Regions from separate parts of the Bradyrhizobium sp. YCK136 genome, predicted to be linked through region 3. Evidence: riboswitches for the same ligand, from Rfam matches in the RefSeq annotation. Region 3 holds a riboswitch; each other region holds the start of a gene.
The links. A riboswitch is a leader RNA that binds a small molecule or an ion and turns the genes downstream of it on or off. The one in region 3 is predicted to bind S-adenosylmethionine.
Positions count from the first base shown of each region.

Region 1: linked by a shared signal. The riboswitch ahead of ACFLEY_RS44935 (O-succinylhomoserine sulfhydrylase) and the one ahead of ACFLEY_RS09680 (metallophosphoesterase) in region 3 are both predicted to bind S-adenosylmethionine.
Region 2: linked by a shared signal. The riboswitch ahead of ACFLEY_RS04890 (homoserine O-acetyltransferase) and the one ahead of ACFLEY_RS09680 (metallophosphoesterase) in region 3 are both predicted to bind S-adenosylmethionine.

Region 1 is NZ_CP172424.1:9,266,798-9,277,352, forward strand. Features, by position in the region: gene ACFLEY_RS44905 (VOC family protein) at 1-288, shown strand, start outside; gene ACFLEY_RS44910 (SRPBCC family protein) at 413-814, shown strand; gene ACFLEY_RS44915 (hypothetical protein) at 928-1,428, shown strand; gene ACFLEY_RS44920 (MATE family efflux transporter) at 1,425-2,870, opposite strand; gene ACFLEY_RS44925 (hypothetical protein) at 3,218-4,270, opposite strand; gene ACFLEY_RS44930 (2'-deoxycytidine 5'-triphosphate deaminase) at 4,463-5,599, opposite strand; SAM riboswitch at 5,680-5,759, shown strand; gene ACFLEY_RS44935 (O-succinylhomoserine sulfhydrylase) at 5,830-7,017, shown strand; gene ACFLEY_RS44940 (SGNH/GDSL hydrolase family protein) at 7,145-7,648, opposite strand; gene ACFLEY_RS44945 (lipolytic enzyme) at 8,145-8,924, opposite strand; gene ACFLEY_RS44950 (OpgC domain-containing protein) at 8,924-10,171, opposite strand; gene apaG (Co2+/Mg2+ efflux protein ApaG) at 10,368-10,555, shown strand, end outside.
Region 2 is NZ_CP172424.1:1,016,102-1,026,656, reverse strand. Features, by position in the region: gene ACFLEY_RS04920 (hypothetical protein) at 65-331, shown strand; gene clpB (ATP-dependent chaperone ClpB) at 407-3,046, opposite strand; gene ACFLEY_RS04910 (MOSC domain-containing protein) at 3,286-4,074, shown strand; gene ACFLEY_RS04905 (TIGR02594 family protein) at 4,182-4,967, opposite strand; gene ACFLEY_RS04900 (alpha/beta fold hydrolase) at 5,183-6,046, shown strand; gene metW (methionine biosynthesis protein MetW) at 6,143-6,805, opposite strand; gene ACFLEY_RS04890 (homoserine O-acetyltransferase) at 6,807-8,009, opposite strand; SAM riboswitch at 8,101-8,180, opposite strand; gene ACFLEY_RS04885 (chorismate mutase) at 8,384-9,232, shown strand; gene hisC (histidinol-phosphate transaminase) at 9,265-10,362, shown strand; gene ACFLEY_RS04875 (prephenate/arogenate dehydrogenase family protein) at 10,359-10,555, shown strand, end outside.
Region 3 is NZ_CP172424.1:2,051,058-2,061,612, reverse strand. Features, by position in the region: partial or broken gene ACFLEY_RS09705 (thiamine pyrophosphate-binding protein) at 1-1,284, opposite strand, end outside; gene ACFLEY_RS09700 (NAD(P)-dependent oxidoreductase) at 1,432-2,349, opposite strand; gene ACFLEY_RS09695 (transporter substrate-binding domain-containing protein) at 2,462-3,298, shown strand; gene ACFLEY_RS09690 (aspartate/glutamate racemase family protein) at 3,514-4,242, shown strand; gene ACFLEY_RS09685 (hypothetical protein) at 4,288-4,446, opposite strand; gene ACFLEY_RS09680 (metallophosphoesterase) at 4,527-5,273, opposite strand; SAM riboswitch at 5,321-5,399, opposite strand; gene ACFLEY_RS09675 (carboxylesterase/lipase family protein) at 5,423-6,931, opposite strand; gene ACFLEY_RS09670 (MFS transporter) at 6,949-8,289, opposite strand; gene ACFLEY_RS09665 (TetR/AcrR family transcriptional regulator) at 8,497-9,147, shown strand; partial or broken gene ACFLEY_RS09660 (ABC transporter permease) at 9,307-10,087, opposite strand; gene ACFLEY_RS09655 (ABC transporter permease) at 10,084-10,555, opposite strand, start outside.

The sequences.
Region 1 (10,555 bases), 2.6 Mb from region 3:
CCGCTCGGCTACGTCCTGTGCTCGAGCGGCGACGGCTATGCCGGCTTCGGGCCGAAGGGCGCGCCGGCGCTGTGGCTGCACCTGAACAAGGGGCGGAAGGCCGACGGCGCGCATATCGCGTTTCGCGCCGGGAATCATGACGCGGTCAAGGCGTTCCACAGCGAGGGGCTCAAGAGCGGCGGACGCGACAATGGCGGCGCGGGCCCGCGCAAGGACTACAGCCCGACTTACTATGCGGCGTTTCTGATCGATCCGGACGGCAACAATGTCGAGGCGGTTTGCGTGTGAGCAAGCGCCCCACGCACGAGCATTCGTAGGGTGCCACGTGCGACGGTGCCGATGAATGGTGGGCACGGCGCGCGAAGAGCGCGCCTTTGCCCACCCTACGACCCCTTCAACCAAGGACACCTTCATGGCCTCCATCCACAACGACATTCCCCTCAACGCCCCTGCGCGCGACGTCTGGGACGCGGTGCGCGATTTCGGCGCGCTGCATCAGCGGCTGGTGCCGGGCTTCGTCACGGCCTGCACGCTCGATGGCGATGCACGCATCGTCACCTTCGCCAACGGCTCCGTCGCGCGCGAGGTGCTGGTCGATTGCAGTGATGCGCGGCAGCGCCTCGTCTATGCCATCAACAACGAGCGGCTGAAGCACTACAGCGCCTCGGTGCAGGTGATCGCCGAGGGCGATGCGCGGTGCCGTCTGGTCTGGATCATCGACATGCTGCCGAACGAGCTTGCGCCGTATGTCCAGGGGCAGACGAAGGAAGCCGTGGCCGCCATGCACAAGGCGTTTCCAGCCGCGGCGGCCTGACTGACCTCTGTGACTTTTCTCACAGAGCCCTCGCCTCCTCGGCCGTAACCATGGCCGCGTGCGTCCGGTTGGCTCCGCTCTTCCGGCGAAGCCACGCACGCGAGGAGCATGCCATGAGAGGTGCGGACAAGGTGATCTGCCAGGCGGCCGCCGTGCTGCTGCTGTTCTCGGTCGCGAGCACGCCGGCGGAGGCGCAGCTCGCGGGCTTCGGTGGCGGCGGAGGCGCCGGCGGCGAGGACATGATGACCCAGATGGCGCCGATGCTGGAGATGATGAAGGCGAAGATGGGCAAGCGCCGCTTCGCCATGCTGATGCAGACCATGGGCCCGATGATGAGCCGCATGATGGAGAATGGTGGCGGCGGCTTCGGCGGCATGATGGGCGGCGCTGGCCTCGGCGGCGGCAATCTTGGCGGCGGCTTTGGTGCGCCCAATTATGGCGGCTACACCCCGATGGGCGGAGGCGGCTATATGCCAACGGGCATGGGCGGCGGCGACATCATGGGCATGCTCGGCGGCACCAGTGGCGGCGACATGATGGCGATGATCCCGCAGCTGATGCGGCTCGCCAATATCGGCGGCGGTGGCGGCCATCGCCGCCACAAGCATCGCTAATCCGCGACGCCTGAGAGAGCCGGCCTGATCGCGGGCTTGCTCTTGCGCGGTCCCCAGCGCGTCAGCACCACGCTGGAGCACGACAGCAGGCCGAGCACGACCATCGAGCTCGCGGCCAGCCAGAAGAAGCTCTGCGCGGTCGCCTCATGTGTCGACAGCCACCAGCCGGTCGCCGAGATGTAGATCAGCCGCGCGGTCTGCGCCAGCACCGGGCCGATCACCTTGGCCGCGCCTTGCGAGGAGAAATACATCGTCGAGGCGAGCCCGATGAAGGCGTAGAACGGCGCCACCGTCGACAGATATTGGTGACTGGCCGCGCGGACGGTCGCGCTGTCGGTGAAGATGTTGACCCAGAGATCGGGGAAGAGCGCGACCAGGCACGCCGGCGCACCGACGGCGACGAATGCGCTCGCACCCGCGATCCAGGCAATGCGCCGGGCGCGCGCGATGCGGCCGGCGCCGACGGCCATGCCGACCATCGGCACCGAGGCGATGCCGAACGAGAACGCGATCGAGGTCAGCAGGAATTCGAGCCGCGCACCGATGCCGTAGCCGGCGAGGATCGCGGTACCGAACTTCGCCAGCATGTGGGTGAAGATCGAGATCGTCAGCACCGATTGCAGCGGCGAGAAGCAGGCGATGGCGCCGACCTTCAGGATGTCGAAGAACATCGCCCATTGGATGCGCAGGCCGCGCAGCTTCGGGACGACGCGCGCGCGGCCTGAGAACAGGTACCAGCCCATGACGCCGATGTTCATGCAATAGGCGATCAGCGCGCCGGCCGCGACGCCGCGCATGCCGAACTGCGGCACCGGTCCGAGCCCGAGACCCAGCGTGCCGCCGAGCACGATCTGCCAGGCCGCGGAGTTGAGGATCAGGAACGAGGGCAGCCTCATATTGCCTGTGCCGCGCAGCACGCCCGCCATGGTGTTGAGCAGCCAGGGCAGCACGGCGCCGCCGAAAAACACCTGCGTGTAGGCGATCGCGTGCGTCAGCACATCGCCGCGGCCGCCGAGCATCTCGAGCACCTTGGGCCCGAAGATCAGCATGCCCAGCATGAAGACGAGACCGAACGTGACGCCGATCAGCAGCGCATGCGCGGCGAGCGTGCCGGCGCGCTCGCGGTCGCCGGCGCCGAGCGCGCGTGCGATGGCGGAGGCCACCGCACCGCCCATCGCGCCGCCCGACATCGTCATGGTCAGGATCACGGTCGGAAACACCAGCGCCATCGCGGCCAGCGCCTCGACGCCGAGCCGGCCGATATAGGAGGTCTCCGCGATCACCGTGCAGGTGCCGGCCGAGAGCGCGATCACGTTCGGCCAGGCAAGCCCGAGCAGCGTGCGCAGGATCGGTCCGTCCATCAGCGCGCTCCTCACCGGCCGCGGAGGCGGCGGCAGCGGGCGCTCTTGTTCATCGACCGGGATTTCGGCGATGTCGGACATGTCCTCTCCCGGGCACGAGCGCCATTTGCGGTGCGGCAATGACTAGATGTGCCAATGAATTTCTTCGCGCAGAAGGCGCAGCGAGAAGCTTGTTAGCACGGCAATTGCCGATTCCTCCTGCGCCTGATGCAGGCGTGCCCTGCGGCAGCGCATTTCAGCCCGTGGAATTGCGGTCTCTCGTCTCCCTCTCCCCGTTCTTACGGGGAGAGGGTTGGGGTGAGGGGCCGCGTCCGCGAAAACGATGCGAGTTGGACTCGCGGAGAGTCCCCCTCACCCGGATTGCATCTTCGATGCAATCCGGCCTCTCCCCGCACGCGGGGAGAGGCGAAGTGGCCGCGCCGTTCTCGTCAGCCAATCGTCCAGACCAACGGCGCCCGGCCGCCTGCGGCCGGGCGCATGTGGACGCCGATATGCCGGCCGCAGCCGGCAGCCAATCCCTCGAACAATCCCTCCAGCACCTTGGCGCAGGCGCGGTGACAATCAGCGACGTCGTCCATCAGCTTCCAGCTCTGCTGGCGGATTTCGAAGGTGCCTTCGGACTGCGTCATCTCAGCATTGTCGTCCTGGGCAGCGAACAGCGCGTTCAGGAACGATGCGAATTCCCTCGCGCCGCCGCGGCTCGTCGCGAGTGCGGCCGCTACCTCGTCGAAATACTGCATCCCGATCAGCTTGCCGGTGAGATGCAGCAGATAGCCGGCGTCCTCCGGGCCGAACAGCTGCACCATCACGGGCGCGGCGGTGCGGACATATTCCATCGCATAGTTGCGATAGGCTTTTTCCAGCCGCGGCTTCGGCCAGCTCGCGACCGGCAGCGCCGGCGCGGTCTTCGCATCGAACGGCGGCGCTTCCAGATGCCGCGCGAACACCAGGCGCTGGTCGAGTTCGAGCGGATGGTCGTATTGATGATAATAGCCTTCGAGCCCGTCCTGGCCGTCGACGCTCTGCTTGGTGCAGACGAAGCCGAGGCGAAGATCTCCGAGCGCAACCCCGTTATTGGCGTGCCAGCCGCGCAGCATCGCGCGCGAGACCTCGCCCGGCACGCCGCAGATCGCGGTGCCCTTCCAGATCCAGCGCGGCGGCGGATAGCGTATCCAGGCCTTGGTGTCGCTCTCGTACATGTATTCGACATGCACGCCGCCGATCCAGTTGGAGAGGTAGTGATATTGCGCAGCAGCGACCGCCGGCGGCAGATGGCTGAGGCCGAGCTTTTCCAGCCCTGGCAGGAAACGCTCCTGCTGCTGGCGGCGGAACACGCGGAAGACGAACTCCGCGGCATCCGCGGTGCCGCGCCGCGTAACGACGGTGAGGATAAGGCCGGTGAAATAGGCGTGATAGAGATCGGCGACCGCGCGCCAGCGCTTCCATTGGGCTTCCTGCGCGGAGTCAGCTGCGGCGGTCATGTTCGCTCCCGGCTTGTTGTTTTACGGGAGTGTGTCATCGCGGCTGGGGCGGCGCAACCAGCCACAGACTCGGTGTCATCGCCCGGCGAAGACCGGGCGATCCAGTATTCCAGAGGCAGTTATGATTGAATCGAGACGCCGTGGCGTACTGGATGCCCCGGTCGAGACGGGGCGTGACAGTTGGAGATGTCGCTACACCCGAAAATGTTTCGAGAGCTTCAATCCCTGCGCCTGGTAGTTCGAGCCGATGCGCTGGCCGTACATCGCGTCGGGGCGGGCGAGCATCTTCTCGTAGACGAGGCGGCCGACGATCTGGCCGTGCTCGAGGATGAACGGCACCTCGCGCGAGCGCACCTCCAGCACGGCGCGCGATCCCAACCCGCCGGCACCGGCATAGCCGAAGCCGGGATCGAAGAAGCCGGCATAGTGCACGCGGAATTCGCCGACCAGCGGATCGAACGGCACCATCTCGGCTGCAAAGTCGGGTGGCACCTGCACGGCCTCTTTCGAGGCGAGGATGTAGAACTCGCCGGGATCGAGGATCAGGCTGCCGTCGGGCCGGGCCGAGATCGGCTCCCAGAAGTCCTCGACGGAATAACCGGAGCGGCGATCGACGTCGACGACGCCGGTGTGGCGCTTGGCGCGGTAGCCGACGAAGCCGCTCGCCTTCTCGCCGGAGAGATCGACGGAGACGGCGACGCCGCCGGACAGATCGGCATCGTCGATGTCGACGAGGCGCTCGGACGCATGCAGCGCATCGAGCTCGTCGGCATTGAGGATGGCGTCACCGGTGCGGAAGCGCACCTGCGACAGGCGCGAGCCCTCGCGCACCAGCACCGGAAATGTCTTCGGGCTGATCTCGGCATAGAGCGGGCCGTGATAGCCGGCGCCGATCATGTCGAAGCGGCGGGTGCCGTCGGCGATCACGCGGGTGAAGACGTCGAGCCGGCCGGTGGAGCTCTTGGGGTTCGCGGCCGCGACGATCTCCGGCGGCAGCGCCAGGCTCTCGAGCAGCGGCACGATGTAGACGCAGTTGGTTTCCAGCACCGCGCCGTCGGCAAGGCTGAACTCGTGCAGCTTCAATTCGTCGATGCGCTCGGCCACCGTGGCGCCGGGACCGGGCAGGAAGCTGGCGCGGACGCGATAGGCGATGTCACCGAGGCGCAAATCGAGGCTCGCCGGCTGGATCTGGCTTTCGACGAAATCGTATGCGGGCAGGATGAGGCCCGCCTCCGCCATCGCCGCGATCATGCGGTCGGGCAGGATACCATTGGCGTCGGCGGCGATCGTGAAGCTCAACCGGGGGTCCTCGTCAGGGGTCAAACGCATCCGGACGTGCGGGAAATACTAGCCTTTTACGGCTATCCGATGGACGCCTTGACGGAAAGGCCATTGCGGAATATGAGCATCACTTATCCCGTGGTGATTTGAGCCGGCCGGCTTGCAGCCACGTTAAATAAGTCGCTAAACAGGCCGGGGACCTCTGTGATCCCGGCCCGTGGATATATCCAGGCCGGTTTTTTTGTGATTTCGACGAGACGGTCATGTCGGAGGTACCTATGTCGAAGTCGCCTGCCACTTACCGTCCCGAAACCCGCCTGGTCCATTCCGGCACCCTGCGCTCGCAATTCGGCGAGACGTCGGAGGCGCTGTTCCTGACCCAGGGCTACGTCTACAACAGCGCCGAGGAGTGCGAGGCGCGGTTCAAGGGCGAGGATCCCGGCTTCATCTATTCGCGTTATTCGAACCCGACCATCTCGATGTTCGAGCGCCGCATGATCGAGCTCGAAGGCGCCGAAGCGGCGCGTTCGGCGGCGACCGGCATGGCCGCGGTGACGACCGCGATCCTGGCGCCGCTGAAGGCCGGCGACCACGTGGTCGCCTCCCGCGCGCTGTTCGGCTCGTGCCTCTACGTCATTCAGGATCTGTTGCCGCGCTACGGCATCGAAACCACGCTGGTCGACGGCCTCGATCTCGACCAGTGGCAGCGGGCCTTGCGGCCGAACACCAAGACGTTCTTCCTGGAGAGCCCGACCAACCCGACGCTCGACGTGCTCGACATCCCCGGCATCGCCGAGATCGCGCACAAGGGCGGCGCGCGGCTCGTCGTCGACAACGTGTTTGCGACGCCGATCTGGCAGAGCCCGCTCGCGCTAGGGGCCGACGTCGTGGTATATTCCGCGACCAAGCACATCGACGGCCAGGGCCGCTGCCTCGGCGGCATCATCCTGTCGTCGGAAGCCTTCGTCGCCGAGCACCTCCACAATTTCATGCGCCAGACCGGGCCGTCGATCTCGCCGTTCAACGCCTGGGTCTTGCTCAAGGGCCTGGAGACGCTGGCCGTGCGCGTGCGCGCGCAGACCGACACCGCGGCACGCGTTGCGGAAGTGCTGGCCGGCCATCCGAAGATCTCGCGATTGATCTATCCCGGCCGCGCCGATCATCCGCAGGCAGCGCTCGTGAAGAAGCAGATGCGCGGCGGCTCGACGCTGGTCGGCTTCGAGGTCAAGGGCGGCAAGGCGGCCGCGTTCCGCGTGTTCAACGAGCTCAAGCTTGCGAAGATCTCGAACAATCTCGGCGACGCCAAGAGCCTCGTCACCCATCCGGCAACCACGACGCATCAGCGCCTGAAGCCGGAAGACCGCGCCGCGCTCGGCATCAGCGAGGGCTTCATCCGCTTCTCCGCGGGGCTGGAGCATGCGGACGATCTGATCGAGGACCTGACGGCGGCGCTGGAGAAGGCGTGAGGCGATTGAGCTCTCGTAGGGTGGGCAAAGCGAAGCGTGCCCACCATTCACCACCGAGCTGGCGATAGATGGTGGGCACGGCGCGCGAAGAGCGCGCCTTTGCCCACCCTACGGCTATGCAGCCGAACTACATCGGCCGGTACGCCCGCACGTCCCCGGGCACGTTGACCCCGAGCTTGATCTGGCCGACGGAGCGGATGATGTCGTCGCCGAGGAGCTGGGCAAAGCAGGCGTAGCCCCAATCGTTCATATGCAGGCCGTCGGCGATCACGAAGCTCTCGACCGGGATCGATTGATTCTCGTGCCAGTCGCGCATCACCTCGAAGCGCGGGAAGATGCCGACGTGACGGAGCTCGGCGACCTTGCCGAGCAGCTTCACCATCTTGCCGGCACTCTCCTTGCGCTGGTTGACGGCCGGCGAATATTGCGGATCGACCAGCACGATATCGGCGCCGCCGGCGGCCTGGATGCGGGCGATGCCGTCCTCGACCATCTTGGCGGTGTCGCCGGGATCGAGATTGCGCAGCACGGCGTTGGTGCCGACCTGCCAGATCACCATGTCCGGATGCACGTCGATCACCTCCTTCTGGAGGCGCTTCATCGGGCGCGTCCTCGCCGCCGACGCCGGCATTGATGACGGTGATGTCCGCGGTCGGATATTGCCGGCGCAGCTGCGCCGCAAGACGGTTCGGATAGTTGAAATCGGGCGAGCTTGCGCCGTAGCCGGCGGTCGACGACGAGCCGAACGCGACGATCACGACAGGCTTGCCGGCGACGAGCTTGCCCGCGACATGCGGCAGCGAGCCCATCGCCTTCGCGCCGCCCTTCGGCGGCAGGCAGGGGACGCGGTTGAAGACGTCACCGGCGGATTTCGCGACCTGCTTCACCTTGTCGATGGCGCGCGCGGTGATGCCGCGCTGTTCGGGAGACGTCGCGGCGACGGTGGTCTGGGAGGGCGATGCCGGAGCGGGATTAGCGGCCTGCGCGGGCGCGGGCGTTGCCTGCGCCGCCTGCGCCTGCGCGCGCGACTGCGAAACAGGAGTCAGCAACAGCAGCGCCGCCGCCACGGGTACAGCCAGCCATGACGTCAGGCAAAAAGGGCGGTTAGAACTCATTAACACTAGACCTCAATTTTGCTGCTGGGCCGGCCCCAGATGGGCTGCGTCGATCACGAACTGTGCCAACGCCCGGCCAAGGCAATCGTGGACCTGTTTCGCGAGCTCAGGCCCGCGAGACGGGCTGAACAGGTCGAACTGACCCTGATCATTCCACTGCCGCATGATCGCGAAACGGTCGAACAGCGGGATGTCGTGCTCCTGTGCCACCACCCGCATATTGTCGAGATAGGGCGGCACCGAGATCATGGTTTCGGTACGCGGGCTGTACTGCAAGTTCATCAACACGACGTCAGCCCCTGCATTTTGCAATGCGGAAACCCCTCCGGTCACCGCACCGCGAAAATCGTCGGGATCGATTGCTCGGATAGCATCCACGGTCCCGGTCTGCCAGATGACCAAAGTAGGCCTTTTTGCTTCCATCAGCTTAACGAAGCTGGCGGCCGCCTCCTCTGCCGTCTTCTTGCTCTGTATTTCTACGGAGACGTGCACAACTTCCGATGGCGACAGCTTGTCCTTCAAAATGGCCTGCATGCGTGCCGGATAGGAAGCGTCCTCGGAGGCCGGAATCGTGGTCGAACGGCTGCCGATGACCAGGATTTCGAGCGGTTTTCCGGCCTTGATGGCGTCGGCGACCTTGGGAAGCTGGCTTTCGCTGGTGAGCAGATAGGACGGCAATTCGCAGGCTGCGGGCGCGGCCGGAGCGGGCGGCGCAGCATCCTCCGCGCGCGCCGACGGCGCGGCGAGGCCACCGCATAGCAGGATCAGGCTCAGGAGAACCTTCGCCTTCATCAGCCCCCTCCCGCCAGATCGGCGTTGCCGACGGCGTTCTTGGTTTTCGCACCGCTCTTGTCAGCTACGCGCTTGTACCACGAAATCACCCAGGCCACGCCCCACATGATCAGGATTCCGGAGAGACTAATCACCGCATGCATGACGGCGCCGCCGGAGACCTCGGCCAGGATGAAATGACCAGCGAAGGCCAGGAAGACGCCGAGGCAGAAGATCTCCAGGGAATGCGAGCCGCACAGGATCAGCGGCCGCAGCCAGGGCGATTTCAGGCCCGGCCAGTCGCGCGGCAGGAAGCGCACGGTGAGCGCTGCCAGCGCCAGGAAATGCGTGAAGCGCAGCACGTCGAGGTCGGTCTTGTCGATCGGATACATCCACTGCTCGAGCCGCTTCGGCATCAGATGCGAGAGCTGCGGCACATACCAGGTCAGCGTCACGTAGAACGCCGCGACGATATAGGCGATCGCGATCCACATCGTCACCGGTGAAGCCAGAATACGCGACATGCGCCGCGCACCTCCGAGCGCACACCATGCACCGAAGACGAACAGCAATTGCCAGGCCAGCGGATTGAACGCCCAGAAGCCGTTCGGATAGGCGGAGAAGTAGAGGTCGTATTCCCAGGTGACCGCGTAGAGCACGACCGAGAGGCCGAGCGTGACATCGGGCTTCCACTTCATCGACCACAGGATCAAAGGCAGCGCCAACATCAGCACGATGTAGAGCGGCAGCACGTCCATGTTGACGGGACGGAAGCGCAACAGCAGCGCCTGCACGATGGTGACGTCGGGCTGCTTGAGAAAGTCCATGATGCCCATCTCTTCAGTGTAGAGCGGGTTCTCGAAGCTGGTCGCGACGTAGGAGATCTCGGCGAGGAAGATCGTGAACAGGAAGACGTGGGCGACATAGATCTGCCAGACCCGGCGCATGATGCGCGCGGTGGCGATGACGACGCCGCTCTCCAGCATCGCGCGGCCGTAGACGAAGGCGGCGGTGTAGCCGGAGATGAAGATGAAGATCTCGGTGGCGTCGCTGAAGCCGTAATTGCGGATCGTGAACCAGGTCAAAAGACTCGACGGCAGATGGTCGATGAAGATCAGCCACAGCGCGAGGCCGCGGAACAGGTCGAGCCGGAGCTCGCGCTCGCCGATGGCGGGCAGCGAGATGGCCGGCGCGGCCGCACGCGGCTTTGCATCCGCAGGCTTGGCCCCCGCGATCGTCGATCCCGTCACTTGGTCCGCAATGGTCATCGGGGCCTGGAAACCCTCACACAAATCGCGACGTTATAGGGATTGTACCGGTCCGGCCGTCGTCTCGCAAAGCGGCCGGATCACATAAGGGTGTCTTTCTTTGGGGTGTCTTTCTCCGCGAATTCTGGCGGGACGATGTCGCGAAAGCCGCTTGCGGCGTTTGGTTCCCGGCCGGGTTTTCGTTATGATGGCAGCCATGTACCGCGCCGTGACCCGCCAGATCGAAGTGACCGTCGAGCCGAACTTTGTTCCGGAACAGTCGTCGGCCGACCGCTCCCGCTACTTCTGGTCCTACACCATCGTCATCACCAATTCGGGCGAGGAGACCGTGCAGCTCAAGACGCGGCACTGGATCATCACCGACGCCACCGGCCGCCAGCAGGA
Region 2 (10,555 bases), 1.0 Mb from region 3:
GGGGAACCGGCGCGCGGGTTCCCGGTTAGAGGCTAACGGGACCGACCAGCAGGAGGATCGCCCCATGACGCGCCTCTCACGCGACGATGTCGTCAAGACCGTGGACCGGGCCGACGACGTCACCATTGCCCAGATTATCGGGACCGGCGCGACCGTCGAAGAACTCGCCGAAGCCCAGGCCTGGCTCGCCAATGACGAGCCGATGATCAACGACCTACGTCCACTGGCGCAGGGCCGGGTGCGCGAGCTGGTGGATATCCTGTCCGAGCTTGAAGAAGAAGACGACGAGGCCGGACCGGCCGAGCCCGGCTCCGCGTCCGCCGTCGGCTAGGATCAGCCCAAAACAATTCGCCCCGGAGAAGTGAACCTCTCCGGGGCGGTCTGTCGTTTCAGGCAGCGATGACGCTCAGTTCAACTTCCGCTTCGACACCGGCGCCTCGAACTGGGCGATCTCCGCGGTCTGCGGCGCCTTGCCGTTGAAGGTCAGCACGTTGCCTTCAGAGGAGATTGCAACGCTGTCGCCGTCCTTGACGTCGCCGGCCAGGATCATCTCGGCGAGCGGGTCCTGGAGGTAGCGCTGGATCACCCGCTTGAGCGGCCTTGCGCCGTAGGCCGGATCCCAGCCCTTGGCGGCGAGCCAGTCGCGGCCGGCATCATCCAGCGTCAGCACGATCTTGCGATCGGTCAGCAGCTTCTGCAGCCGGGCGAACTGGATCTCGACGATCCGGCCCATCTCGCTCCTCTGCAAGCGATGGAACAGGATGATCTCGTCGACACGGTTGAGGAATTCGGGGCGGAAATGTCCCCGCACCATTCCCATCACCTGCTCGCGCACGGCCGACGTGTCTTCGCCCTCGGGTTGATTCACCAGGAACTCCGAACCGAGGTTCGAGGTCATGATGATCAGCGTGTTGCGGAAATCGACGGTGCGGCCCTGGCCATCGGTCAGGCGGCCGTCGTCGAGCACCTGCAACAGGACGTTGAAGACGTCAGGATGCGCCTTCTCGATCTCGTCGAACAGCACGACCTGGTAGGGCCGGCGCCGCACCGCTTCGGTGAGCGCGCCGCCCTCGTCATAGCCGACATAGCCCGGAGGCGCGCCGATCAGCCGCGAGACCGAATGCTTCTCCATGTACTCGGACATGTCGAGGCGGACCATCGCGGTCTCGTCGTTGAACAGGTACTCCGCGAGCGCCTTGGTCAGCTCGGTCTTGCCGACGCCGGTGGGGCCTAAGAACATGAACGAGCCCATCGGCCGGTTCGGATCCTGGAGACCCGCGCGGGAGCGGCGCACGGCCGTTGCGACCGCATGAACGGCTTCGGCCTGGCCGACGACGCGCTTGCCGAGGGAGTCCTCCATCTTCAGCAACTTGTCCTTCTCGCCCTCCAGCATCTTGTCGACGGGCACGCCGGTCCAGCGCGAGACCACCTGCGCGATGTGGTTGGCGGTGACCGCCTCCTCCATCATCTCGCCGGAGTTCTCCTTGGCCTCGATGTCCGCAAGCTGCCGTTCGAGCTCGGGGATCCGGCCATAGGCTAGCTCGCCGGCACGCTGGAATTCGCCGCGGCGCTGGGCATTGGCGAGCTCGACACGCAAGCCGTCGAGCTCGGCCTTGAGCTTCTGCGCATCGGAGAGCTTGTTCTTCTCCGCGCTCCAGCGCGCCGTCAACGACGCGGATTTTTCCTCGAGCTCGACGAGTTCCTTTTCAAGCGTCTGCAGGCGGCTCTTCGAACCGGCGTCGCTCTCCTTCTTCAATGCTTCCTGTTCGATCTTCAGCCGGATGATTTCCCGATCCATCGAATCGAGCTCTTCCGGCTTGGAATCGACCTGCATCTTCAGGCGCGCGGCGGCCTCGTCCATGAGGTCGATCGCCTTGTCGGGCAGGAAGCGGTCGGTGATGTAGCGGTTGGACAACGTCGCGGAGGCAACAAGCGCGGAATCGGTGATCCGCACGCCATGGTGCTGCTCGTACTTGTCTTTCAGGCCGCGCAGGATCGAGATGGTGTCCTCGACCGAGGGCTCGCTGACGAAGATCGGCTGGAAGCGCCGCGCCAGCGCCGCGTCCTTCTCGACATGCTTCTGATACTCGTCGAGCGTGGTCGCGCCGATGCAGTGCAGCTCGCCGCGGGCGAGCGCCGGCTTCAGCAGGTTCGATGCGTCCATCGCGCCGTCGCCCTTGCCGGCCCCGATCAGCGTGTGCATCTCGTCGATGAACAGGATAAAGGTGCCCTCGCTCCCGGTCACCTCCTGGAGCACGGCCTTCAGCCGTTCCTCGAACTCGCCGCGGTATTTCGCGCCGGCGATCAGTGCGCCCAAGTCGAGCGAGAGCAGCTTCTTGTCCTTCAGGCTCTCCGGCACGTCACCGTTGACGATGCGCAGCGCGAGGCCCTCGGCGATGGCGGTCTTGCCGACGCCGGGCTCACCGATCAGGACGGGATTGTTCTTGGTCCGGCGCGAGAGCACCTGGATGGTGCGGCGGATCTCCTCGTCGCGGCCGATGACCGGGTCGAGCTTGCCGTCGCGCGCGGCCTGGGTCAGGTCGCGGGCATATTTCTTCAGCGCGTCATAGGCGTTCTCGGCGGTCGCCGAGTCGGCCGTGCGGCCCTTGCGCAGGGCCTCGATCGCCGCGTTGAGGTTTTGCGGGGTGACACCACCCTTGCTGAGGATCGTGCCGGCCTCGCTGGTCTTCTCCAGCGTGAGGCCGAGCAGCAGCCGCTCGACGGTGACAAAACTGTCGCCGGCCTTCTCGCCGGCCTTTTCGGCGGCATCGAAGGTGCGTGCGAGCTCGGGCGCCAGATAGATCTGCCCGGCGCCGCCGCCGGAGACCTTCGGCACCTTGTTCAGGGCGTCCTCGGTCGCCTTCAAAATTGCGCGGGAGTTGCCGCCGGCACGGTCGATCAGACCGGCAGCGAGCCCCTCATTGTCGTCCAGCAGCACTTTCAGAACGTGCAGGGTCGAAAACTGCTGGTGCCCCTCGCGCACCGCAAGCGACTGCGCGGACTGGATGAAGCCCCTGGAGCGTTCGGTATACTTCTCGATGTTCATCTTTTCTTTCCCTCGGCCTGCCCATGGAGCCCTCTAAGGCACTCCAAACGGCATCTTCATTGGGTTTCCGATTACCGCATTGACGTTTCTCAACCGGTAACGGTCGTTATTTACCGACGCTGCCGCCGGCCTGAGGCAGATGTGGGAAGCGGGCTGCGGGAGCGAAAGAGGCGTCTTCACAATTTCGTGCGCGCATCGGCCCGCTTGGCGCGGCGTGGCCGAATCCCCTAAGTAGCGCCATGACAGCCAGCCAGACCGCCGAGATTACCGGCCTCTACCGCTATCCCATCAAGGGCCTCACCCCGGAACCCCTGCCCCGCGTTGCCTTGCGGGTCGGCCAGACCCTGCCCGCCGACCGCCGCTACGCCATCGAGAACGGCCCGAGCGGGTTCGATCCCGAGGCGCCGGCCTGGAAGCCGAAAATCCAGTTTCTGATGCTGGCGCGCAATGAGCGGCTGGCTTCGCTCGACAGCCGGTTCGAGGACGCGACCAACCGCCTGACCATCCGCAAGGACGGCCAGATCGTCGCCAGCGGCGATCTGGAGACCGCCGCCGGGCGCGCCGCCATCGAGCGCTATTTCACCGAGAACTTCCAGCCGGAGTTGAAGGGCCCACCGAAAGTCCTGTCGGGCCGCGACCACAGCTTTTCCGACGTCGCCCGCAAGGTCGTCTCCATCATCAATCTGGACAGTGTCCGCGCGATCGAGACCATGCTCGGCGGCACCGCCGTGCATCCCCTGCGCTTCCGCGCCAATCTCTACGTGAAGGGCTGGCCGGCCTGGTCCGAGCTCGACCTCGTCGGCCAGACGCTCGCGATCGGTCAGGCCCGGCTGAAGGTGGTCAAGCGCATCGTCCGCTGCCCGGCCACCAATGTCGATCCGGAGACCGCAATGCGCGACCTCGAAATCCCGCCGACGCTCTCGCGGCATCTCGGACATATGGACTGCGGCATCTATGCCGAGGTGATCACCGATGGCGAGATCGGCGTGGGGGATGCGGTCGCGGTGGAAGAGCCGAAGCTGGTGTGAGCTTCGTAGGGTGGGCAAAGCGAAGCGTGCCCACCAACTTTATCTCTGCGGAGCGAGATGGTGGGCACGGCGCTAACGCGCCTTTGCCCACCCTACGCTCCCTCACCTCAGTTCGGCATCACATACGCATAGATGCGGCCGCGCGAGACCGGCGCCTCGCGGACGCGGTTGCCGTTGTTGCCGGAGATCATGATCGGATTTCCCTGCGCGTCGACGCCGGTGATGATGCCAACGTGGCCGCCCCGGCCGCCGCGCGACATCACCGCGATGGCACCGACCTGCGGGCCGGAGACACGCGTGCCGTAACGCGCGAATGAATTCGCCATGTCCGAGCCGGTGCCCCGGTGGCCGGTCTTCTCAAGCACCATGTTCATGAAGCGCGCGCACCACAGGCTGCCACGCCCGGTCGGGTTGCCGCCGAGATAACGGCGCGCCTCGGACACGAGGCCCGATCCGCCGCCGAAGCCGCTGCTCATACCCATGTTGCCGGCGTTGCCATTGTCGCCAGCGCTGCTCTTGTTGACAGCGTGGCTCATGTTACGGGCGCGGCTCACTTTGCCGGCGCGGCTCACGTTTTCACCGATGCCCATTTCACCGCCGCCCAGATAGCGCGTGTCACCCATGCCGCCGCTATTGGCGTTCGGATCGTAGCTGGCCTGCGTGTCCATGAAGCCGCCGGCCTGCAACTGCGCCGCGCTGCGCTCGAAGCGCGAACTGCGGGCCTGGTGCCGGTAATGATGATATCTGCTGGCGTGATGCGCGTAAGCATGCCGCTCTGCGCTATGACGATGCGGCCGTGCCGAGGCCGGAGACGAGAACGCGGCGACCGCCGCGAAGAACAGCGCCAGCGCGACAACACAACGCGACAGGCGAGACGCAAACAACTCGAACATTAGTCATCCTTCGTTGACACCCCCACTTCCCAGCCGGCCCGTGCGCGGCCGACATCCCTCGGGCCGTTAAGCCGCCCCATGTGGCGAGAAAAAGACACCGTGCCGGTGAATAGCTGGGTTGATTTTGTGTCGGTGCCGGCCTGACGCTGCCGCATTGCGGACAACAGCATTAACTGCGATCCTCCATCTGCGGCTAGAAGAGAGGGAAACGGTTAATGCCCCACGCCACGACCAGGGACGACGTCCGCATCTATTTCGAGGAAGCGGGCCAGGGAACGCCGATCATCTTCCTGCACGAGTTCGCGGCCGACTACACCAATTGGGAGCCGCAGATGCGCTACTTCTCGCGCGGCCACCGCTGCATCACCTATTCGGCGCGCGGCTACACGCCGTCGGACGTGCCTGAGGGCGAGGTCTACACCTACACGCATTTCTACACCGACGCGCTCGCGGTGCTCGATCATCTCAGGATCGACCGCGCGCATCTCGTCGGGCTCTCGATGGGCGCCTATTCGTCGCTTCAAATCGGACTGAACGCGCCGCAGCGGGCGCTGTCGATGACGCTAGCCGGCGTCGGCTCCGGTTCGGAGATCGAGAATCTCGACGCCTGGCGCAGGCAATGCCGCGCCAATGCCGAGCAATTCGAGACGCTCGGCTCCACGGAGGTGGCAAAAGTCACGCGCGAGGCGCCGAGCCGGATTCCCTTCCTGGTCAAGGACCCACGCGGCTACGCCGATTTCTACGCCGCGCTGGCGCGGCACGATGCCAGGGGATCGGCGCGCACGATGCGCGGCTTCCAGGGCGGCCGTCCCTCGATCTACACCACGACGGACGCGATCAGGGGCGTCGCGACGCCGGCGCTGATCATCTGTGGCGACGAGGATGACCCTTGCGTCGGGCCGAGCCTGTTCCTGAAGAAGCATCTTCCGGCCGCGGGCCTCGCGATGTATCCGAAGTCGGGGCACGTGCTCAACCTCGAGGAGCCCGCGCTGTTCAACGAGACCGTGGAGCGGTTCGTCACGCTGGTGGAAGCAGGTCGCTGGCCGGCGCGCGATCCGAGGTCGGTGGCGGCGCATTAGTTTACCCAGTCATTCCGGGGCGCTCGAAGAGCGAACCCGGAATCTCGAGATTCCGGGTTCGGCACTTCGTGCCGCCCCGGAATGACGCCTACGGCGTCACTTCCCCTGCCCGCGCGTGAGCAGAAACACGCCCTGCTCGCCGAACATATTCCACACCCACCAGGGCAGGTTCAGCGGCACCGGGCGGCCATAGAGATCGAGCGCCACCGAGCGTTCCATCTTGACGTTGATCTCGTCGCAGAGCTCGACGAAATCCTTGATGGTGCAGAAGTGGATGTTGGCGGTGTCGTACCAGGTCGCCGGCAGGTTCTCGGTGCGCGGCATGTGGCCGCCGATCAGGAGCTGGAGCCGCATCTTCCAGAAGCCGAAGTTCGGGAACGAGACGATGGCGCGGCGGCCGATGCGCAGGAGATTTTCCAGCACTACACGCGGCTGCCGCGTCGCCTGGAGCGTCTGCGACAGGATCACGTAGTCGAAGGCATCATCGGGATAGTTCACGAGGTCGGTATCGGCGTCGCCCTGCACCACCGCGAGGCCCTTGGCGACACAGCGGTTGACGCCCTCGCGCGACAATTCGATGCCGCGGCCGTCGATGCCGCGGGTCTCCAGAAGCTGGAGCAGATCACCGTCGCCGCAGCCGACATCGAGCACCTTGGAGCCCGGCTTGACCATCTCGGCGACGAGCAGATGGTCGGCGCGAAAATGACCGGACTGTCCCGCGCTAAGGCCGCCCAGCGGCAGCACTTCCTGCACTGACATCCTAGCCACCCCTGCCGTTGAGTCCGCGCGCCTTGCCGGCCGATTCCAGGAAGGCGCGGGCGATGTCGAAGAATTCGGGCACGTCGAGCAGGAAGGCGTCATGGCCGCGATCGGTCTCGATCTCGGCGAACGATACCCGCGCGCTCGACGCATTCAGCGCATGCACCAACGCGCGCGATTCCGAGGTCGGGAACAGCCAGTCGCTGGTGAAAGAGACCACGCAGAAGCGCGTCTTGATGCCCGCGAACGCCTTCGCCAGCACGCCGCCATGGTCGCCGGCGATGTCGAAATAGTCCATCGCTCGCGTCAGATAGAGATAGGAGTTGGCGTCGAAGCGCTCGACAAAGGACGAGCCTTGGTAGCGCAGATAGGACTCGACCTGGAAGTCGGCGTCGAACGAAAAGGTCGGCAGGTCGCGGTCCTGCATGCGCCGGCCGAACTTGCGATGCAGCGCCGCGTCGGAGAGATAGGTGATGTGCGCCGCCATCCGTGCGACCGCAAGGCCGCGATGCGGATGGATGCCGCGATCGGCGTAGCCGCCATTGTGCCAGTCGGGATCGGCCATCACAGCCTGGCGACCGAGCTCGTGAAAGGCGATGTTCTGCGCCGAGTGCCGCGTCGAGCAGGCAATTGCCAGCGCGGAATACACGCGCTCGGGGTAGGCCGCCGTCCATTGCAGCACCTGCATGCCGCCCATCGAGCCGCCGACCACCGCGAACAGCGTGTCGATGCCGAGCCGGTCGATCAGCATCGCCTGCGCGCGAACCATGTCGGGGATGGTGATGACCGGGAAATCCAGGCCCCACACTTTGCCGGTCGCGGGATTGATCGAGGCCGGCCCGGTCGAGCCCATGCAGCCACCGATCACATTGGCGCAGATGATGAAGTATTGGCTCGGATCGAGCGGACGGCCCGCACCGACGAGGGTTTCCCACCAGCCGGGCTTGCCGGTGACGGGGTGCACATTGGCGACATGCTGGTCGCCGGTCAGCGCATGGCAGATCAGGATCGCGTTGGAGCGATCGGCGTTGAGCTCGCCATAGGTCTGGTAGGCGATCTGGAACGGGGTGAGATCTATGCCGCAGTCGAGCGGCAACGGCCGATCGGCGCCGAACTGCGCGACGAGCGAACTCGGATGATCCACTTCATGCGACCGCTCATCGGCACTGATCGCGGGACTGGATATCGACGTGACGCCAACCATCTGACCATCGACCTCGTTTGCGATCGGACTTCAGAGCGCTACTTGCATCAGGCCATAAAAAACCCGGCCTGAACGATAGGTTCGGCCGGGATCGGAAGCGTCCCCGGCCTGTTTAGCGAGTTTTTTAACGTGGCTGCAAGCCGGCCGGCTCAAATGACCACGGAACAGGCAAAACTTAACGGCTTGGACGGTTTTCGTCAAGATACGGTCCTGATTGACCAAATTCGTCCCCGTCGCGTCAGCCGAAAAGGCCCGATTTCCCTTTGCATTTCTCTTTGCTTTCGCCGCTCCGACTGCCTAATCAAGACATCGACCGCAGCGGGTCCGACCTGATGGACCCGCATTGGAACGCCTCTCAACAGCACTTGCCAGATATGTCCCAACGTCCGCCCGCGCCACCATCGTTGCAGGAATTGCGCAAGGAGATCGACGCGATCGACGAGGGCATGCATCGCCTCCTGATGCAGCGCGGCGACATCATCGACCGCCTGATCCAGGTGAAGCAGACCCAGGAGGTGGGCTCGGCGTTCCGGCCTGCGCGCGAGGCCGACATGATGCGGCGGATCGTGGAGCGCCATCGCGGCATCCTGCCGCTCGACACGGTCGAGAGCATCTGGCGCGTCATCATCGCGACGTTCACTTACGTGCAGGCGCCGTTCGCGGTGCATGCCGACATCTCGGTGAGCGAGCCCGCGATGCGCGATTCCGTGCGATTCCATTTCGGCTTCACCGTGCCTTACGTGGCGCATTTCAGCGCGCAGGCCGCGGTCGAGGCGGTCGCGAAATCCAAGGGCGATCTGGCGCTGGTCTCGGCGACTTCCAGCCGCACCCCGTGGTGGCTGGAGCTGGAAGCAGAAGGCGCACCGAAGATCATCGCGCGGCTGCCCTTCGTCGAGCGTGCCGACCATCCGGCCGCGCTGCCCGTGTTCGCGATCTCACGCGTCGCCGACAGTGCCCTGGTGACGGAGGTCGAGACCTTCAGCGTGCGCGTCTCGGGATGGAATGCCGAGATCGCGCGGGCGCTGTCGCCGCTCGCCGACATCGTGGCGGTGCCCGATACCGCCTTCGATGGCGCCGCGCTGCTGGTCTCGGTCACGAGCGCGAGCAGCATCGAAAAGATCAAGGCTGCCCTGATCGAGGCGGGGGCCTCGGTGCGCTCCACGGCCCTCGTCGGCAGCCACGCGACGCGCTATACGGTGCCCCCGACCGGGTCGAAATCGTAAGTTACGAGCCGCCTGCCATTCCGGAGTTGAAGATGTCCCGCCCCGTGCCGAACCCCGGCATTCTCGATATTGCGCCCTACACGCCCGGCAAGAGCCCGGTGCCGGAGCCGGGCCGCAAGGTGTTCAAGCTCTCGGCCAACGAGACGCCGTTCGGCCCCTCCCCCAAGGCGATCGAGGCCTTCAAGAAGGTGGCTGATCATCTGGAAGACTATCCGGAAGGCACCTCGCGGGTGCTGCGCGAAGCCATCGGCCGCACCTTCGGCCTCGACCCCAACCGCATCATCTGCGGCGCCGGCTCGGACGAGATCCTCAACCTGCTCGCCCACACCTATCTCGGCCAGGGCGACGAGGCGATCTCCACCACCCACGGCTTCCTGGTCTACCCGATCGCCACCATGGCGGTCGGCGCCAGGAACGTCATTGCACAGGAGAAGAACCTCACCTGCGACGTCGACGCCATCCTCAAGGCTGTGACGCCGAAGACGAAGCTGGTGTGGCTCGCCAATCCGAACAACCCGACCGGCACCTATATTCCGTTCGACGAGGTCAAGCGCCTGCGCGCCGGCCTGCCCTCTCACGTGCTGCTGGTGCTGGACGCCGCCTATTGCGACTATGTCTCGCGCAACGATTACGAGATGGGCATCGAGCTCGTCGCCACCACCGAGAACACCGTGGTGACGCACACCTTCTCCAAGATCCACGGCCTCGCCGCGCTGCGCATCGGCTGGATGTTCGGGCCCGAGCACATCATCGACGCGGTCAACCGCATCCGCGGTCCGTTCAACGTGTCGACGCCGGCAATGTACGCCGCGGTCGCCGCGATCGAGGACACCGCGCATCAGGCGATGTCGAAGCAGTTCACCGAGACCTGGCGCAACTGGCTGACCGAAGAGATCGGCAAGCTCGGCCTGAAGGTGACGCCGAGCGTCGCCAATTTCGTGCTGATCCACTTCCCGACCGACAGGGGCAGGACCTCGGACGACGCCGACGCCTTCCTCACGAAGCGAGGCCTCGTGCTGCGGGCATTGAAGAATTACGGCCTGCCACATTCCCTGCGCATGACCATCGGCACCGAGGAGGCCAACCGCCTCGTCGTCGACGGTTTGCGCGACTTCATGGCCGGCAAATGAGCGTACAGCCGCACTTCCAGCGCGTCGCCCTGATCGGCTTCGGCCTGATCGGCGGCTCGATCGCGCGCGCTGCGAAGCTCCAGGGCCTGGCCGGCGAGATCGTCACCACCGCGCGCTCGGAGAAGACGCGCGCGCGGGTGCTCGAGCTCGGCATCGTCGATCAGGTCGTGGCGACCAATGCGGAAGCGGTGAA
Region 3 (10,555 bases):
CGCTTTGCCAGCACCGCCGCCGGCACGCCGTACCCCATCGAGCCCGAGGTCGGGGCGAGCTGGGAGGCAAAACTGTGGAAGCGGTGATGGCGATGGATCCAGCCGGCATAATTGCCGGCGCCGTTGCAGACGATCGCGTCCTTCGGCAGCCGGTCGCGCAGCCAGGTCATGACCTGGCCGTACTGGAACGTGCCCGGCAGCTCGCGCGCCTTCTCGGTCCAGGCGAGGTAATCGGCATGTGCCTTGGCGGCCTCGCCCTTCCAGGCAACCGCCCCGGAGGGCTTCAGCGTCTCGCCCGCCGCGGCGAACGCGGCGGGCGTCGCCTGGATCGCGAGCGCCGGCTGATAGACGCGGCCGAGCTCTTCCGAGCCCGGATGCACGTGAATCAGCTTCTGCTGCGGGGTCGGAATGTCGAGCAGCGTGTAGGACGAGGACGGCATCTCCGACATGCGGCCGCCGATGAGCAGAACGACATCGGCGCCGTCGATGCGCGCCTTCAGGCCCGCGCTCGGCCCGATGCCGAGATCGCCGGCATAATGCGAATGGTCGGCGTCGATCAGCGAGGCCCGGCGGAACGAGGTCGCCACCGGCAGGTCGAACCGCTCGGCAAAACGCGCGATGCTCTTGGTCGCCTCATCCGTCCAGCGCGAGCCGCCGAGAATGACGAGCGGCGCCTTGGCGCTCGCGAGCATGGCGCCGACACGCTCAATGTCCGCGGGCGCGGGCCAGCTCACCGCCGGCTCGATGCGCATGGCATCGGCGACGGCGGCGGTCTCGGTCAGCATGTTCTCCGGCAGCGAGATCACCACGGGGCCCGGACGGCCCTGCATCGCGACGCGGAAGGCGCGCGCGACCAGTTCCGGAATGCGGTCGGGGCGATCGATCTCGACCGCCCATTTCGCCATGGTGCCGAACACGGCCTTGTAGTCGAGCTCCTGGAACGCCTCGCGTTCGCGCATGCCGGTATCGACTTGGCCGACGAACAGGATCATCGGTGTCGAATCCTGCATCGCGATGTGGACGCCGTGGCTGGCATTGGTCGCGCCGGGGGCCGCGGGTGACGAAGCAGACTCCCGGACGCCCCGTGAGCTTGCCATAGGCCTCCGCCATCATCGCGGCGCCGCCCTCCGCGCGGCAGATCATCACGTCGATCGGGCTGTCGTGCAGCGCGTCCAGCGCCGCAAGATAGCTCTCGCCCGGCACGCAGGTGACGCGCTCGACGCCTTGGGCGACGAGCTGATCGATCAGGATCTGGCCCCCGGTGCGGGTGTTACGAATGGTCATGACAGCTCCCTGCAGGCTTTGGCGACGCGCTCGGGCGCCTCGCGAAAATGTCGTTCGCAGGTGGCGTAGGACAGGCCAACAGGAGGTGCAAGATCGAAAGGCTTCCCGCTCCCTGCGCAGGCGTCATGCCCGCCCCTGCTGTTTGCACTACCGCCCATTCGCGATGATGCGGCGGCAATGATCGAGCGCCGCGCCGATCAGGTTGTCGCTCGCCTCCGGCGTGCGGAACGCCGAATGCGCCGATAGCGTCACGTTCGGCAGTTTGGTCAGCGGATGGCCCGGGGGCAGCGGCTCGACGGTGAAGACGTCGAGGCCGGCATGGGCGATGTGGCCCGAGCGCAGCGCATCGCACATCGCCTCCTCGTCGACCACGGCGCCGCGCGCGGTGTTGATCAGGATGGCGCCGGGGCGCATCATCCCGATGCGCTCGCGCGACAGGAAACCCTTGGTCTCGTCGTTGAGGAGCAGATGCAGCGAGACGACGTGGCTGTCCGCGAGGAGCTTCTCCAGCGGGACGAATTCGACGCCGGGATGCGTCTTCGGCGATCTGTTCCAGGCGATCACCTTCATGCCGCAGCCAAGCGCCATGCGCGCGGCTTCCGCCGCGATGCCGCCGAAGCCGATCAGGCCGAGCGTCTTGCCGGTGAGCTGCAGCGCATCGCGACGCAGCCAATTGCCCTCGCGCATGCCGCGATCCATCTCTCCGAAGCTCTTTGCAGAGGCCCACATCAGGGCGATCGCGCATTCGGCGACGGCGGTGTCGCCATAGCCCTTGATGGTGTGAACCGAGATGCCGCGCTGGCCCAGCTCCTCCGGATTCATGTAGCTGCGCGCGCCGGTGCCGAGGAAGACGACGTGCTTCAGGGCAGGACATTTCGCGGCAATCGCCGTCGGCACCGCGGTATGGTCGACGATCATGATCTCAACACCGTCAAGAAGGCGTGGCAGGTCGTCGGGAGTGATCGCGGGGTTGCGGTTGATGCCGACCGGAAGGCTGTCCCCGCGCAGCAGTTTCTCGGTCACCGCGGCAAGGGTGTCATTGGCATCGACGAAGAGAGCGCGCACGGGCCTGTCTTTCCTGTCCAGTTTAAAATACCGTATTGCATTTTAATCTGAATACAGAAATAGTCCAGACGCCGGGTTCGAATGTCCAGAAGCGACTGCCCAGGAGACTGCCATGAATCGCAGGGATGCACTCACCACTGTCGCCCTCGCCGGAGCCGCGATCGCCGCAACCGGTTCGGCCAAGGCCGACACCGCGCCGGGCTCGACGCTCGAACGGATCAAGAAGAGCGGCGTGCTGCGGATCGCCGTCATCGCCGGCCAGGATCCTTACTTCCACAAGGACCTCACCACCAATCAATGGTCGGGCGCCTGCATCGACATGGCGAACGACATCGCCGGCAAGCTCGGTGCCAAGGTCGAGACGCTGGAATCGACCTGGGGCAACCAGATCCTGGATCTCCAGGCCGAGAAGATCGACCTTGCCTTCGCCGTGAACCCGACACCGGAGCGCTCGCTGGTCATCGACTTTTCCACGCCCATCCTGGTGCACTCCTTCACCGCCATCACCAAAAAGGGTTTTGCCAAGCCGCAAACCTGGGCCGAGCTGAACAAGCCCGAGGTCAAGATCGCCGTCGACATCGGCTCGACCCACGAGACGATCGCGCGCCGCTATTGCCCGAAGGCGACGATCCTCGGCTTCAAGGAGCGCAACGAGGCGATCCTCGCCGTCGCAACCGGACGCGCGGACTGCAACATTTCGCTGGCGGTGCTTTCGGTCGCGACCTTGAAGAAGAACCCGACGCTCGGTGAGCTCGCGGTGCCACGTCCGCTGCTCACGCTGCCGACCAACATGGGCATCCGCGCCGAAAGCGACCGGCGCTACAAGGACTTCCTCAGCGCCTGGGCCGACTACAACCGCTCGCTGGGCCAGACCCGCGAATGGATGTTGAAGGGTTTTGAAGCCGTAGGTCTCGGCGCGGACGACATTCCCGGCGAAGTGCAGTTCTGAGCGCCAATCCGCGATGTATGTCTGGGGATTCGCGGTGCTCAAGCCGTACCGGAGCCCGCGTCGGCTTCATGAATGATGGCGTCATGGCCGGGATCGGTACGCCAGAGGAGATGATCCGCCAGCCGCGCAGCGAACGGCGGAAGTCCCTCCTCAGCCGGTTTCACGAAACGCATTAGACTGCCGGCCACGACCATCCCGAATCGGTGGGACGAACCATGAAACTCCGCGGCGGCTTCACGAATTACGGCGAGACGATCGGCATTCTGATGCTCGATACCCGCTTCCCGCGCCCGCGCGGCGACATCGGCAACGCGCTCTCCTACGACTTCCCGGTGCGCTACAAGATCGTGCGCGGCGCGCACGCCACAAGGATCATGGGCGACCAGCCCGATCCGACCCTGCTCGAGCCGTTCATCGCCGCGGCCCGCGAATTGGAAGCCGACGGCGTCAAAGCGATAACGACGAGTTGCGGCTTCCTCGCGCCGTTCCAGAAGCAGCTCGCGGCTGCCGTGAACATCCCGGTCTTCACCTCGAGCCTGATCCAGGCGCCGCTGATCCACGCCATGCTGCCGCCCGGCAAGGTCATCGGCATCTTCACCGAACGCGGCCACCACATGAACGAAGGGCACTTCCGCGGCGTCGGCTGGTCGCCGGACGACATTCTCGTTCAAATCCAGGGCATGAAGCCCGATGCGCAGTTTCCCGCAACCTACATTCTCGGCCGCGAAGAGCTGGACACTGACGTGCTGCGCGCCGAGATGATCGAGATGACGGAAGCCTTCATGGCGTCCTGCAAAAATCCCGGCGCGATCCTGTTCGAGTGCACCAACATGTGCCCATTCTCGCGGGACGTCGCCGAGGTGTCGGGTCTGCCGGTGTTCGACATCAACACCCTGATCAACTTCTTCCATCGCGCGGCCCATCCCGTGCCGTTCCTGCGCTGAACCAGCCGGGACAGGCGGCGAGGCGCGCGATGAACGCGCACGAGCCTAAAATAAGGCGGCGTTGACAGCCTGTCCGTAGATCATTGCAGCAACGAGTGAGAGCAGCAGGCCCGCTCCCGAGAATATGACGACGACTTTCAGAGTCTCGACATCGACATTGGTTCCCGTCGCGCGGGATATTGCTCTTGCCAGTGCAGCAATCATCGCCAGCTCCGAAGCGGGCCGCGCGGAAGCGAGGCCTCACTTCATCTAGCGTTACTCGGCGCATTCGCGTGTGAAGCAGATTACAGGTGATCCCGCTGCACCCAGCCCGTTGCAATCGCGCTCGCCCAGGTGAGCATTCCCCTGGCCCGCGCCAATGCTGCCATGGCCGTGGTGTCGTAGGCCACGTAGCGGAGCGTCGCGGACCAGCCTCTGTTGGCATGCTCCAGAATTGCGTAACACGCATGAGGGGTGCCGACCTCGACCACGTAGGGAACGGGCATCTTCCCGTCGTAACCGGGCAATCCAACGCTGCCGGGATTGACGACCAGCCGGCCATCCTTCAGACGCACCACGCGCGGAATGTGCGTGTGTGCGCACAGGATGATCTCGGCGTCGATCCCCTCGGCGCCGGCCTCAATAGAATCAATCCGGCTCGGACGCGGGCAGCCGTCGCCCGCGATGTGGTCGAGCCAGAACGCAGCATCATTCCCTGGCGATCCATGGCACAGGAACGCCCGCCCCCTATACATGAGCGTGGACGGCATGCTTGCCATCCACTCGAAATGCTTGCGTTCGAGCTCTCGGAAATCGCTGCGCGCCGATGTGCCGGCCTGCCACAGCTCCACGAGAATGCGGTCCTGATCGCCCTTGATGGACGGAAAGCCTCGCTCCATCAGCAGGTCAGCCGTTCGGGCCGCTTCGAGCGGACCGCTAACATGGTCGCCCAGGTTCACGACCTCGTTGATGCCGAGCGCAGCAATGTCCGCAAGGACGGCTTCGAGCGCCGGACGATTTCCGTGCACATCCGCGATGGCAGCAAATTTCACTTGGCCTCTCCATTCGAGATGGCCGACGATTCACCCAATGCGGGACGATGCAGGGATAGCGGGTCTCTTTAGCTGCATTTTTAGAAGCGCCCGCAAGCTGAGGATCAAATCGGCGCTGGACGAACGCTTACATGACCAAGGTGCTGCGATCAACCGATCTTCGCTCGCGCGGCCGGAGCCTGCGGCGCGCCGCGTTGGGCCGACAGCTCCGCCCACAGGCGGGAGCGCACGCCTTCATTGAGAGGCACAATGTGGAACGGCTGGCCGAAGATTGCGAGCGGCTCCTTGGCCGGCTCGAACCGCGGCCAGGCTTCCGCGATGTCGGGCGCGCCGGATGTGACGAAGCGCAGCACGCTTGCCTGAAACCGCGCGGCGACCTCGATATCCTCGGGCGTCATCGGCCCGCCCTTGCGCTTCAGGATCGGGCGGTCGATGAAATCCGGCGGGTGCGCCCAGAGGCAGGCATTGTCGGCACCGTGGGTCGGCCCCTGCGACAGGAACGGCTCCAGCGCCGGGCGATGGTCGAACCGGCTCAGCCACACCGCGCCGCCAGCCGCGGCATGAAGCCGCGCAAGATCTGCCATGGGGCGATGCCAGAACGCGTCGGACAGCAGCGCCTCGTACGGATCCTCGTCGACGCGCGCTGTGGCGCGGTAATACGCCAGCAGACGTTGCCAGCCGGCATCGCCGACTGCGGCGCGCACTTGTCGTTCGGTGGTGCGGATCATCGCGGCCGGCGGCGTGCTCTTCAGGAACATCACCATCTCGTCGCGGCAGGAGCCGAGCCAGAGCGGAATGTCGCGCAAGGTTCCTTCGGCGAAGACGTCCCGCGGCTCGCGCGGAATCACGATTCCGTCGAGCACCGGGCCGAACACGGTGCCTTGTTCGGTCTCGTCCGCAAGCCCGCGACTGACGCGCTCCACCGCCGCGAAGAGCTTTGGCAGTGGCAAAGAGGCAATCGCGGTTGGGTCGTACGCTAATTCGAGCTCGGCAAGCAGGCGGCGTGCAACGTCGTCGGCATGATCGGCGCTCATGATGTTCCGCCCGGGCGCGCTGAGCGCGAGGGCGCGAATGAACTTGCCTCTGGCCTGCGGCAGGGTTGCGAGCGCGATCACCATCGAGGCGCCGGCCGACTGGCCGGACAGCGTGATCGCGTCAGGATCGCCGCCGAAATCCGCGATATTGGCGCGCACCCAGTCGAGGGCGGCGAGCGAATCCGAGATCGCGAGGTTGTTGGCCTCGCCGAGCCCAAGGCGATGCAATTGCAGGAATCCGAGCGGGCCGAGCCGGTAGTTGATGGTGACGATCACCGCCGGACCGTGCGCGGCGAGGAATGCGCCGTCATAGTCGGCGCCGCCGCCGGTGACGAAGGCGCCGCCATGGATGAAGACCAGCACCGGCAGCGGCCGATCGGCCTCTGCCGGCGTCCAGATGTTCAGGCTGAGACAGGCAGCCTCGTCCGCATGATCGAGATGGCCCGGCTGCGGCGCGTAAGCGCCGTAGCCCGTGCAGCGGAGCGGCTCCGTCCACGCTTTCGGCGGCATTGCCTTGGCAAAGCGCGGCGCGGTTGCGAACGGCACGCCCTTGAAGGCACGCATACCGGCCTGCGTGGTGCCGACGACGGGGCCACTCGTGGTCTGAACTGCGCTGGTCAGCATGCGTGCCTCGTCTTCACTCAAGCGCGCCGCTTGCCGAGATCGGCGATGTCGACGGTGTGGGTTTCGCGCGCCGTCGCCGCAGCGGCTGCCGAGATCACGCAGCAGCAGGCGACGAAGATCGCGACGGGGACCCAGCCGTTCGGCCCCTCCCCGACCAGGCTCGCGCTCACCAGCGGCGTGAAGCCGGCGACGAGAAAGCCGAGCTGCGTGCCGATCGCGGTGCCGGAATAGCGCACGCGCGCCTCGAACATCTCGGCGTAGAACGACGGCCAGATCGCGTTCGGCGCGGCGTAGACGATGCCGGACAGGATCATCGCGGCGGCGAAGATCGCGATCGTGTTGCCTGACGTCACCAGCATGAAGTACGGGAACAGCAGCACCGCGCAGCCGAGCACGCCGCCGATGAACACCGGCTTGCGGCCGATCTTGTCGGCGAGCAGGGCCCAGAGCGGCTGGGTGAGCAGCGCCGTGACGTTGCCGAGCACGCCGGCCCACAGCATGGTCGGGCGCGCCACGCCGAACTTGCTGGTGGCATAGCCGAGCGCGAACACGGCGGTCATCGTGCTCACGGTCGCGATCAGCGCGCAGACGATGACGCGCAGCACGTCGGGCCAGTAGTCGCGCAGTAGGGCGACGACGGGGAAGCGCGCAACCTGCGCCTTGTCCTTGATGTCTTCGAACACGGGCGTTTCCGGCATGGTCCGCCGCACCAGGTAGGCGACCAGCAGCACCAGAGCGGAAAGCAGGAACGGAACGCGCCAGCCCCAGTTCAGAAGCTGGTCCTCCGGCAGGCTCGATACCGGAATGAATACCAGCGTCGCCAGGATCGCACCGGCCTGGGTGCCGCTCAGGGTCCAGCTCGTAAAGAAGGCGCGGTTGGAGTTGGCCGAATGCTCCAGCGTCAGCGAGTTCGCCCCGCTCTGCTCGCCGGCGGCCGAGAGGCCCTGTAACAGGCGAAGCAGCGTCAGGATGACGGGCGCGGCATTGCCGATCGCGTTGGCATCCGGCAACAGGCCGATCGCAAGCGTCGAGCCACCCATCAGTACCAGTGTGAACAGCAGCACCGTCTTGCGACCAATGCGGTCGCCGAAATGGCCAAGGATGACGGCGCCGACCGGCCGCGCGATGTAGCCGATGCCGAAGCTGAGGAGCGCGAGCAGTGTCCCGGTCGAGGGATCGACATTGGCGAAGAACACTTTTGGAAAGATCAGCGCGGCCGCGGTGCCGTAGATGAAGAAGTCGTAGTATTCGAGCATGCTGCCGACGAAGCTGACCAGCGCGGCGCGCTTCGGCAGCTTGCCCGGTGTTGCCTCCGCTGCGGATGACGCGTGCAGCGATGCGGTTGACGTCAACGTCATTGCAAGTCCTCCCCATGTGTCCGGTGCGGCTCGCGTCAGGCGGTCCGCCGCGCGCGCGTTTTGTGGTTCTGGTTGCCGCAACCGTGGTTTGGAGGGATAATGTACGAACTAGTACGTTTATGCAATACGCGTTGGATCAAGGCACGGACGGGTGAAATTTGCCTTCACCTTCAAGGTGATCCGTGGAAACTGGCGGGAGAAACAGTGATGCTCGAGCGCATGCCGCCCCCATCGAAGCGCACCAACGACCCCGAGCGCACCAAGCGCGACATCCTCGAAGTGGCGATGGCCGAATTCGCCTCGGAGGGCTATTCCGGCGCCCGCGTCGATGCGATCGCGGCCCGCACGCGCACGTCGAAGCGGATGATCTACTATTATTTCGGCGGCAAGGAGCAGCTCTACCTCGCGGTGCTGGAGGAGGCCTATCGCAGCATCCGCGCGCTGGAGGATCAGCTCGACATCGAAAGCTGCGATGCGCGCGAGGGATTGCGCCGGCTGATCGAGGCGACCTTCGACCACGACGAGCGCAACCCGAACTTCATCCGCCTCGTCTCAATCGAGAACATCCATCACGGCAAGCACCTGAAGCAGAACCTGCAACTGCGCCAGCTCAACGCCAGCGTGATCGCGACGCTCGACGGCATCCTCGAGCGCGGCCGCACTGAGGGCGTCTTCCGCGACGACGTCGACGCCATCGACCTGCACCTGGCCATCAGTTCCTACTGCTTCTTCCGCGTCGCCAACCGCCACACCTTCGGCGCCCTGTTCGACCGCGACCTGAGCGAACCCAGGATGCTGGCGAGGAGTCGGACGCAGATCGTGGAGATGATTTTGGCGTGGCTGGGGGCGAAGGGGTAAAGCGGCGAGAATAGCGCCAAATATTCCGTGTCGTCCTGGCGAAGGCCAGGACCCATAACCACCGAACGCAGTTTGGCGAAAACTCGGGGTTACCAGCTCGTGCGGCAACATCTCCCTGGGATAATGGGTCCTGGCTTTCGCCAGGACGACGAACAAGAATCACCCGCTCCGCTTCCCCCGCGTGCTCGCCAGCAGCACCAGCATGAAGGAGGCCGCCGTCATCAACGTCGAGATCGCGGCAATGGTCGGGTCGATCTCGTCGCGGAGCGCGGTGAACATGCGCTTGGTCAGCGGCTGGTACTGCCCGCCGGAGATGAACAGCGCGACGATGGTCTCGTCCATCGCCGAGATGAAGGCGAAGATGCCGCCGGCCACCACGCTGGACTTGATCTGCGGCAGCGTCACCGCGAAGAAGCTGCGCAGCCGGTTCATGCCGAGGCTGCGCGCCACCATCTCCTGCGCCGGATCGAAGCTCTGCAAGCCCGCGAGCACCGAAATGATGACGTATGGCAGGCCCAGCATCACATTGGCGAGCACGAGGCCCGGCAGGGTCGCGACCGACCTTGGCATAGACGAAGAAGATGCCGACCGCGGTGATGATGATCGGCACCACCAGCGGCAGCAGCAGCATCATGTGGATGAGGCGCATGATGCGCAGCTTGGACTGGCTGATGGCGTAGGCGGCGGCAACCCCGAGCGGCGTCGCGATCAGAACGGTCAGCAGCGCGACCGTCAGCGTCACCCGCGTCGCCTGCATCCAGGCCGGGTTTGAAAAATACTGCTGGTACCAGCGCAGCGAGAAGGACGGCGGTGGGAAGGTCAAGAAGCGCGCGCTGGAGAAGGAGATCGGCGCGATGATCAGCACCGGCAGGATCAGATAGACCAGCACCAGCGCGCTGATCACGTAGAGGGCCATCCGTGCGGGGGACAATCGCGTCATTTCTGCCCCAATATGCGATCGAGCGAAATGAAGCGGCTGACGACGAGGAAGATCAGGAGCACGCTGACGAGCAGCACCACCGCGACGGCGCTCGCAGCCCCAAACTGGTTGTAGAGCTCGACATTGCGGCTCACCAGCATCGACACCATCACGGTGCGGCCGCCGCCGAGCAACTCCGGCGTAATGTAGAAGCCGAGGCAGAGCACGAACACCATGGTGCAGCCGGCGAGCACGCCCGGCAGCGACAGCGGCAGGAAGACGCGGACGAAAGTGAGCGACGGGCTCGCCCCCAGGCTGGCGCCGGCCTGCATCAGGTCGCCGGGGATCTTCTGCATGGTGGCATAGAGCGGCAGCACCATGAACGGCAGCAGGATGTGCACGGTCGCAACCACCGTGCCGAAGGTGTTGTGCACCAGCGCGAGCGGCTCGGAGATCACATCGAGATAGCGCAGGAACTGGTTGATCACG